Regions from separate parts of the Blastomonas sp. CCH1-A6 genome, predicted to be linked through region 1. Evidence: riboswitches for the same ligand, from Rfam matches in the RefSeq annotation. Region 1 holds a riboswitch; each other region holds the start of a gene.
What was found. Region 1 has a riboswitch for cobalamin ahead of cobW (cobalamin biosynthesis protein CobW). Riboswitches for the same ligand answer to the same signal wherever they lie in the genome.

Region 1 (3,273 bases):
CACAGTGCTGACGCCAAGCCCTGCGGCGTGCGCGAGAGCGGCCAGGGCCGCGCGCGCCGCTGCCGCGCCGCCCTCGTCACACAACTGGCAAAGCTTGGCCAGCGTGGCGGCAGGAAGCGTGGAGACACTGTCGAGGTGCCAATCCGGCCGACCATCGGCAGGCAGGACAGCAAGCGCAATCCCGCGCGATCGGGCGAGGGTCTCGACCTGTTGAAGGCCGTAGCTCCAATAGGGCGTGCCGCCGATCAGCCGGATCAGCACGGCCTTTGCCCCGGCCAATGTCTTTTCGATATAGGTGTCGACCGACAAAGGGTGGATCAGCGCGGCAAGATTGGCGAGCCGCAACGAAGGAAATGCCGGATCCGCCGCTTGCGCCTGGCGCCAGCCTTCCGCGAACGCACCAAGATCGCTGTCCGAGAAGGACAGGACGACAAGATCCGCAGGCTCCTGCCCCAGATCCTGTGGGATGGCCGTTTCCTCCATCCCATGCGTTTCGCGAAAGATGACGTGCACGGCCTAGCTTAGCCTGCCAGCACCGCGCGAATGGCAGGCTCGTCGATATCGTCATGCTCGGCGATGGCGACCAGGGTGGTCTGGCGCCGCTCATCGGGGCGCCATGGGCGGTCGTACTGGTGACGAACCCTCGACCCGACGGCCTGCACCAAGAGGCGCAAGGGCTTGCCAGTCACGGCAGCGTAGCCTTTTACCCGCAGGATGCGATGGTCGCGGGCGAGCGTTTCGATACGCGCCACCAAATCGGCGGGATCGGCAATCTCGCCGAGCGCGATGACGGTGCTGTCGAAATCGTCGTGCTCGTGATCATCCTCATTGTCGTGATGCGAGGGCCGGGCAGCGATATCGTCTTCGGCGGCAGCTCCAAGTCCAAGGATCACGCGAGGGTCGACAATCCCTTCGGCTATCTCGATCACAGGCACGGGGCGGGGTGCTTCGGCCGCAATGGCTGCCCTTGCGGCAGCGACTCCGTCAGGTCCGGCCAGATCAACCTTGGTCAGCAAAACGAGATCGGCGCAGGCAAGCTGGTCCTCGAAGACTTCGGACAGCGGGGTTTCGTGGTCGATCCCCGGGTCTGCGGCGCGCTGGGCCTCCAGCGCTGCAAGATCGGGGGCAAACCGTCCGGCAGCAACCGCTTCGGCATCGGCCAGCGCAAGGACGCCATCCACCGTGATGCGACTGCGGATTGCCGGCCAGTCGAAGGCCTTGAGCAAGGGCTTGGGCAGGGCCAGCCCTGATGTCTCGATCAGGATATGGTCAGGGCGCGGATCAAGCGCGAGCAGGCGCTCTACGGTGGGAATGAAATCGTCCGCCACGGTGCAGCAGATGCAGCCGTTGGCCAGTTCGACGATGTTTTCCGCCGGGCAATCGGGAATGGCGCAGGATTGTAGGATGTCCCCATCCACCCCCAGAGTACCGAATTCATTGACGACCACAGCCAATCGGCGTCCGCCAGCGTTGCGGATCAGGTGGCTGATCAGCGTGGTCTTACCGGCACCCAGAAAGCCGGTGATGATCGTGACGGGTACCTTTGACAGGTCCGACATGGCAGTTCCTCCGCGCGCCAGAGCGACACCGGGCAGGGCTTGCCGGACAGGTCCGGTCGGCGCGCGACAACGGGCTGGCGCGACAGACGCCCGAAACCACGCGGCCGTGCAGCCCCAGCCGCACAGCTTCGTCGCTCAGACGGAAGAGTACCGTGCCTTGGCCATCCCCTGGACCCGGGCAAGAGCGACCAGAGCGCCGGCAGGTCTCCTGGCTCGCGGGTCACAGCTTGATGCACGCCTTCCCAGATGCGCGTTCATGCGCGGTCCAGTGGCTTTTCCTGCACGCGCAGGAAAAATGTGCATCGCGCTATCCGCTTACAGTTGCAGGGACAGCCGCGGATTTGGGAGCTACGCTCCCGCACCGCATTCCCGATTAAGCCCCGTTGGGGGCACCGGCGCGATCATCGATGGCACGGGCAAACCCGCATCATCATTGAATATCTCTAGACCCAAACTTCGATCATGCCAATCAAAGTTCGCGCTGAAATTGCAGGCGCAACCTCACTGTTCCGTTTCATCGGTTTCAACGGGAGCGCGGTCGAACCAGACGCGCCAGGGACCCACGTGCTCGTGACCGGCAGCGGCAAGACGGCGCAGGACGATGCGGGCTTTCGTTCGGCCCCGCCGTGTGTCGGGCCAATCAAAGAATTCAGGGTTTGCGCCTTCAGCCACAGCGGTGCGGATATGTGCGTCCACGGCACGATCCTGATCAAGGCCAAAGCGTTCAAGCATAGGTGAAAAGGCGGTGTCCGTATCGGGCACGAAATCGTGCCGTTCACCCAGTGCGTTCCGCCAAGGTGAGCGAGGGTGAATGTTCAGGATCGACTGATAGCCATCCGGAATGGGGACGTTGGCGCCATGTGGCCGACCCTTCCCGATAAGCTTGGCAAGCAGATGGGTGTGCGGGCCTTCCGGCGATTTCCCATCCGGAGGCGGAATCGGTTGGAAGACTTCGATCCGTCCGGCAGGCGAGAGCATGACCCGGTGGGGCTGCGCACGCAGAACCTCGGCCATGACTGTTGGCGAAGACAGCAGGTCCTGACCTTCAAGAGCCTCGAGAGCCCCGATCAGCGCTTCGTCGTCAGTGCGGGCGCACATCCTTATGGTGCCGTTACAAACGCCCATGTCGAACAGGCGGCTCGACTGGTCTTCCCTGCGAATGGCGTCGGTATCGGCGCCCAAAGATACGACAGCCCGATCGACCGAACCAGTCAGAGGCGCGCAGAGCGCCATTGCATGACCCCAGCTTTCGCCATCAGAGGACAGGCTATCCCAGGCAAGGCATTCAAAGCTATCCGAATGCCTGATCCGCAAGGCACCGCGAGCGGTCACGATTTCGATATTGTCGCGGTCGTTTTGAACCGTGGCCGGCTCATCCTCGTCGCGAATGAATTCGCCGATCGCACCGAATGTGCCGATGCTCCAGCCATGGCCAGGGTCGCACGCGAGACGTGCCAGTTCGTCAAAGGAAATCTGGTTCATGATGATACCCCGGACTTGAGAAAGCGGACGGAAATGCCGTCCCCGTCACGAGATAACCGGACCGGAACGTCATAGAGCGAGGTGAGTAGGCTTTCGGTGACGACTTCGTGCGTCGGACCGTGTGCAAGCAATCGCCCATCGCGGATTGCGAGGATCGAGTCCGCGAAGGCCAAGGCCAGATCAAGATCGTGGATCGCCATGACAACCGTGCACCCGGCCGTGGTCCGGGCCT
Region 2 (3,273 bases), on a different contig from region 1:
CGGCCTGCCGCAGTCGGTCGAGGCGACCACGGTGAACAAGATGTGCGGCAGCGGCATGCAGGCGACGATCATGGGGGCAGAGGCGCTGGCCTCGGGCTCGGTCGATCTGCTGGTGGCGGGAGGCATGGAGAGCATGACCAACGCGCCCTATTTGCTCACCAAGCATCGCGGCGGCGCGCGGATCGGCCATGACCGGGTCATGGACCATATGTTCCTCGATGGCCTGGAAGACGCCTATGAGCCCGGCCGCGCAATGGGCAGCTTTGCCGAGGAAACCGCAGGCGAATATCAGTTCACCCGCCAGGACCAGGACGATTACGCGATCGCCTCGCTTACCCGCGCGCAGAAGGCGCAGAGCAGCGGCGGGTTTGACCGCGAGATCGTCCCCGTCGAGATCACCGGCCGCAAGGGCACCGAGACGATCGACAAGGACGAACAGCCGCTCAAGGGCGACGCGTCGAAGATCCCGAGCCTGAAACCGGCCTTCGCCAAGGACGGCACGATCACGGCGGCCAATGCCTCGTCGATCTCCGACGGTGCGGCTGCTCTGGTGCTGACCCGCCAGAGCGTCGCCGACAGGCTTGGCCTCAAGCCCGTCGCGCGGATCGTGTCGCACGCGGCACATGCCCACGCGCCGGCGCGCTTCACCACCGCGCCGGTCGATGCCAGCCGCAAGGCGCTGGAGAAGGCGGGCTGGAGCGTCGACGATGTCGATCTGTTCGAGGTCAACGAGGCGTTCGCCTGCGTGTCGATGATCGCAATGCGCGACCTCGGCATTCCGCACGACAAGATCAACGTGCATGGCGGCGCGACCGCGCTGGGCCATCCGATCGGCGCGAGCGGTGCGCGAATCATCGCAACGCTGGTTTCTGCCCTGCAGACGCATGGCGGCAAGCGCGGCCTGGCATCGCTCTGCATCGGTGGCGGCGAGGCGACGGCGGTTGCGGTCGAGCTGATCTGATCCCCTGAAGCCCGGCCTGTCAGTAGGGCAGGCCGGGGCTTTTGTAAGGCCGGATTGACAAGCCTGCCCAAATCCAGCAATTGCGCATCCAGATGGTTCCTCCCTTAGCCGGGAGGCGAAGAGGGAAGCCGGTGCAAATCCGGTGCTGTGCCCGCAACTGTCAGTCGGGAGCCGACGGCCAATATGTCACTGGGAGCGATCCCGGGAAGACGGCCCGAGGCGATGATCGACGAGCCAGGAGACCTGCCATCGCGTCGTTCATCCGGGGGCCGGGTCCAGCCTGTTCGGATGGGAAAGTTTTTTCCTTCGTAACGACATGCCACAGGCCATAGTCGCGTCCGGAAGCGATCCCGGCGGGCCTTGATGTCGTTCATCTGCCCTTCCGCTTCGGCGGCGGCTGGGGCTGAGGGAAAACCGTGTCCAAATTCATCCGCAGTTTCACCGTGTCCGCGCTTGCTCTGGCAGTGGCCACGCCGCTCCATGCGCAGTCCGCCAGCGACGACCAGGACGACGATATCGTCGTCTCCGCCAGTCGCATCGTCCAGAAGCGCAGCGAAACCGGCCAGTCGATCACCGTGGTCGACAAGGCAGAACTAGATCGTCGCCAGACCCAGGTGCTGAGCGACGTGCTGCAGACGCTGCCCGGCATCAGCGTTGCGCGCAACGGCGGCCCCGGCGGCACGACCAGCGTGTTCATCCGCGGCGGCGACAGCTCGCAGACGCTGGTGCTGGTCGATGGCGTGCGCATCAACGATCCGTCTTCGCCTTCGGGGGCGTTCGATTTCAGCTCGATCCTCACCGGCAATATCGGATCGGTCGAGGTGCTGCGCGGACCCAATTCGGTGATCTGGGGCAGCCAGGCGATCGGCGGCGTCATCAACATTACCACGATCGAACCGAGCGAGGGGCTGCAGGCCAGTGCGCGCGGCGAATATGGCTATCGTGACACCGGCCAGCTGGTCGCCAGCGTCTCGGGCAAGACCGGCATCGTTTCGGGCAGCCTTGGCGCAAGCTATTTCCGCACCGATGGCATTTCCGCCTGGGATGAGCGCCGTGGGGCGACCGAAAAGGACGGGTTCGAGAACCTGACCTTGAGCGGCAAGCTGCGCGTCGCCTTCAGCGATGCGATCAGCCTCGATCTGCGCGGCTTCTATACCGATGGTGAAACCGAATTCGACAACCCGCCTGCCGATACGCTGCCGGTGACCGACAACCGCCAGTTCGTGGGCTATGCGGGGCTTAATGTCGCGCTATTCGACGGCCGGTTGCGCAATCGCTTTGCCTATACCCGGACCGACATCAAGCGCATCACCACCGATCCCACCCCCGGATCGTTCAACCCCGCACGCGCCAAGGGCACGCTCGACCGGTTCGAATATCAGGGCGTTGCTGATGTTGCCGATGCGCTGACCCTGGTGTTCGGCGTGGAGCACGAACAGAGCGAGGCGAGCACCTTCTTCCCCTCGTTCAACACCGCGCCCGATGTCAGTGACGTGCACATGACGAGCTATTACGGCCAGGCCATCGTGCGTCCGGTGCAGGGGTTGACCGTCACCGGCGGCGTACGCGTCGACGACCAGCAGGTGTTCGGCAGCAAGACCAGCCTTGGCGGCAATATCGCCTATACGCCCAATGACGGCGAAACCGTGATCCGCGCGACCTATGCGGAGGGTTTCCGCGCGCCTGCGCTGAGCGAGCAACTCGCCGCGTTCGGCAATCCGAACCTGCGCCCCGAAACCGCGCGCAGCTATGACGCGGGAATCGAACAGTCGCTAATCGACGGCAAGCTGCGCGCGCAGGCGACCTGGTTCCGCCGCAACACGCAGGACCTGATCGTCTTCTCCTCCGCAACCTTCAGCCTGGAGAATATCGCGGCCGCGCGCGCACAGGGCGTGGAGCTTGGCCTGTGGATGCAGCCGGTGACCAATTTCACCGTGCAGGCACAGTACAGCCTGGTCGATACCGAGAACCGCTCGCGCGAAGCGGACTTTTCGGGCCGGGTCAATTTCGGAAACCGGCTCGCGCGGCGCGCCAAGGACAGCGCCTCGGTGCTGGTCGACTGGAAGTCGCCCTGGGGTCCGGCGCTGGGCGCGACCTTCCTGATGGTCGGTGACACGTTCGACGATGTCGCCAACACCATCCGGCTCGACAGCTATGTCCGCGTCGACCTGCGCGCGAGCTGGAGCATCTCGGACAATCTGGAAGTCTATGGCCGGGTCGAAAACCTGTTTGACGAGGCCTATCAGACCGCGTTCAACTATGGCGTGCCCGGACGTGCGGGCTATGCGGGGGTCAGGTTGAAGATGTGATGT
Region 3 (3,273 bases), on a different contig from region 1:
CGCTGCCGATGGCCAGATTGCGCACCATCACCACGGTGGCGACGGCAGCCACCACGGCAGTCGTGAACATCACGGGGTTGCGCACTAGCGTGCGCGGGTCGAGCTTGACGAAGGAATCGCGCAGGGCCGGCATGACCAGCTTGCGCTCGAACAGGGATGCGCGCTCCATCAGAAGCGCTCCGGGGTCATCAGGACGACGACGAGATAGACCAGCAGGCCGATGGCGACGACGCCGGCCAGCGCAAGATCGAAGGACATATGAGCTCCTTGTTTGGCGGAGCGTCAGGTGCGCCTCGGATGCGTGAAAATGCGCGGGGCAAAAGCCGCGAACGGCATGAAAAACGCATGAAAATCGCTTTGTTAACTCGGCACCGAGCGCGGGTTTCATGAGGATTTCATGTCGCAAGGCGTTGATCCACATGGATGTTTCACAAGGCCATGCGCCATCGGGCCGTCAGCAAGATGCTTCTTGCCCAGACGAGAATTGTCCCGCCGGACTCGTCGAGACTCATGCCCCGGGGCTGGCCAGAATGGCGGTCCCGGGGTGCCTTTTCGGCTCACCAGTGATCATGGCTTCGTCCACTCCGCCACAGCCTGTTGCTGAGGCTTCTGAGCTTCTATGCTCACCCTTTGAGCGGCACGACGAGTCCCGCAAACATGATCTCGGCGCGATCCGCGATGGCGGCGATGTCTTGATTGAGCCGTCCCGCCATGTCGCGAAACCGGCGCGCCAGCGCATTGTCCGGGACGATGCCCATCCCGACTTCATTGCTGACCAATATTATCGGCGATTTGGCCGCCAGAAGTGCATCCATCAGCTGCTTCGACACTGCGGGGAAATTCAGTTCGTTTAAAAGTATGTTGCTCGTCCAGAGCGTCAGGCAGTCGACAAGCAGCACGCGGCCTGGCGCGGCCTCGCGCGTGATCGCTTCTGGCAGGTCGATCGGGCATTCGACGGTGCGCCAGCGCGGTCCGCGATTCTGCCGGTGCCGCGCAATCCGGTCGGCCATCTCATCGTCAAAAGCCTGCGCCGTGGCCAGATAGACGAGCTTGCCCGACTGGCTCTCTGCCAGTGCCTGCGCCCGCGCGCTCTTGCCGGAGCGGGCACCGCCCAAGATGAATGTCAGCACCGCATCGACCCATTTCCCTTGCAAAGCGTTTTCACTCGCAATAATGCGGCTACGCGACAGGTTCCCAGAGATGGGATTAATAGGGAACGCGGAAGCAGGGATAAACCCCTGTAATCCGCGGCTGTCCCCGCAACTGTGACCGGATAGCGGTCGCCCTGATATGCCACTGGAGGCCTCGGCCTCCGGGAAGGCGGGGCGAATGCGATGACCCGGGAGCCAGGAGACCTGCCTGACGCAGTCGGTCCTTTGCGCGGACGGGGTGTTCAGCGTGATCGAGGTTCATCCTCGCGTGACGACATCGGTCGGGGTTCGCGCGCGGGTGACAAGCCAGCGACTGATCCGTCGTGCCATCGGCGCGTGTAACCCCTTGTTGTTTTGACAGGGGATAGCCATGCCTGATGCATTTTTGAAATACACCCTATCCACGCTTGCCGTCTGCGCCTGCGTGAGCACTCCCGCCTTCGCGCAGGACATTGCAGCGGGCGCCGGCGCGCGCGAGCCGGTCATCGTGGTGACCGCCAATCGCACGGCGCAATCGCTCGACAAGGTAGGCCAGTCGATCACCGTGCTCGACAGCGCGGAGATCGAGCGTCGGCAGACCCAGGCCGTTGCCGACATCCTACGCACCGTGCCGGGCGTCACCATCGTGCGCAACGGCGGCATCGGCACGTCGACATCGGTCTCGATCCGCGGTGCGGAAAGCGACCAGACCGTGGCTCTGGTCGATGGCATCAAGCTCAACGACCCCTCGTCGCCCGGCGGCGGCTTCAATTTCGGCAACCTGCTGGTCGGCAATATCGATCGGATCGAGGTATTGCGCGGCCCGTCCTCGGTGTTGTGGGGCAGCCAGGCGATCGGTGGCGTCGTCAACATGATCACGCGCCAGCCGACCGAGCAGCTCAGTGTCAACCTGCGTGGCGAATATGGCTATCGCGATACCGGCCAGCTGGTCGGCAATGTGTCGGGCAAGGCAGGGCCGCTATCGGCCAGTATCGGCGCGGGCTATTTCCGCACCGACGGTATTTCGGCCTTCAGCGAGGCGCGCGGCGGCACCGAGAAGGACGGTTACCGCAATTACGGCGCGAACGGCAATTTCAACCTGGCGCTGACCGACTGGCTGTCGGTCGATGCGCGCGGCTGGTATTCCGAAGGCCGGGTCAATATCGACGGCTTTCCGCCGCCCAGCTTTGCCTTTGGCGACGTGAACGAGGAATCGCGCACCCGCGAGTTCGTTGGCTATACCGGGATCAACGCGGCATTGTTCGACGGACGCTTCCGCAACCGGCTGGGCTATGCCTATACCGATACGCGGCGGCGCAGCATCGCGCTCGACGGCGTGCCGAGCGAGACCTTTGCCGGCCATGGCCGCAACGAGCGCATCGAATATCAGGGCATTTTCGACATTGCCGAGGGATGGCAGCTGACCGGCGGGCTCGAGCGCGAGACCTCGCGCTTTTCGAGCAGCAGCTTCGGCGCGGTGCCCTCGATCGGCCGCGCCAGGATCGACAGCGTCTACGCGCAGCTCGTCGCCAGCCCGGTCCGGAGCCTGACGCTGACCGGCGGCGTCAGGCATGACGATCACAACCGGTTCGGCGGCGCGACGACGCTGGGGGCCAGCGGCGTCTACGCGATTGCGGCGACCGGCACCACGCTGCGCGCCAGCTATGCCGAAGGGTTCAAGGCACCCTCGCTGTTCCAGCTGCAGAGCGATTTCGGTAACCGGCTGCTGAGTCCAGAGCGCTCGAAGGGGTGGGATGCCGGCATCACGCAGGATCTGGTCGAGGGACGGCTTCAGGCCAGCGCCACCTATTTCCGCCGCGATTCCGACGATCTGATCATCTTCATCTCGTGCCCGCTGCCGCGCACCGGCATCTGCGCCGGGCGTCCTTCGGGCACCTATGACAATGTGTCCAAGGCGCGCGCCGAAGGGGTCGAGATTGGCCTGATGATGCAGCCGGTCGATGCGCTGCGACTGCAGGCGAACTATACCTATACCGACGCCACCAACCGGTCGCCCGGCAATGTCAATTTCGGCCGCCAGCTCGTCCGGCGACCGCAGCACAGCGTCACCGCGCTGCTCGATTACCGCTGGAGCTTCGGGCTGGAGACCGGGATCACGCTGACCCATGTCGGTACGAGTTTC

Region 2: another riboswitch for cobalamin. It lies ahead of AX735_RS21360 (TonB-dependent receptor domain-containing protein); the one in region 1 lies ahead of cobW (cobalamin biosynthesis protein CobW).
Region 3: another riboswitch for cobalamin. It lies ahead of AX735_RS18220 (TonB-dependent receptor plug domain-containing protein); the one in region 1 lies ahead of cobW (cobalamin biosynthesis protein CobW).

Annotation. Positions count from the first base shown of each region.
Region 1 covers NZ_LSIS01000058.1:21,287-24,559, forward strand. Annotated here, with positions in the region: gene cobN (cobaltochelatase subunit CobN) at 1-513, opposite strand, end outside; gene cobW (cobalamin biosynthesis protein CobW) at 522-1,559, opposite strand; cobalamin riboswitch at 1,741-1,971, opposite strand; gene AX735_RS02410 (DUF6925 family protein) at 2,061-3,041, opposite strand; gene AX735_RS02415 (ABC transporter ATP-binding protein) at 3,038-3,273, opposite strand, start outside.
Region 2 covers NZ_LSIS01000479.1:4,868-8,140, reverse strand. Annotated here, with positions in the region: gene AX735_RS21365 (thiolase family protein) at 1-961, shown strand, start outside; cobalamin riboswitch at 1,038-1,226, shown strand; gene AX735_RS21360 (TonB-dependent receptor domain-containing protein) at 1,378-3,270, shown strand.
Region 3 covers NZ_LSIS01000398.1:4,879-8,151, reverse strand. Annotated here, with positions in the region: gene kdpB (potassium-transporting ATPase subunit KdpB) at 1-169, opposite strand, end outside; gene kdpF (K(+)-transporting ATPase subunit F) at 169-258, opposite strand; gene cobU (bifunctional adenosylcobinamide kinase/adenosylcobinamide-phosphate guanylyltransferase) at 624-1,130, opposite strand; cobalamin riboswitch at 1,172-1,377, shown strand; gene AX735_RS18220 (TonB-dependent receptor plug domain-containing protein) at 1,522-3,273, shown strand, end outside.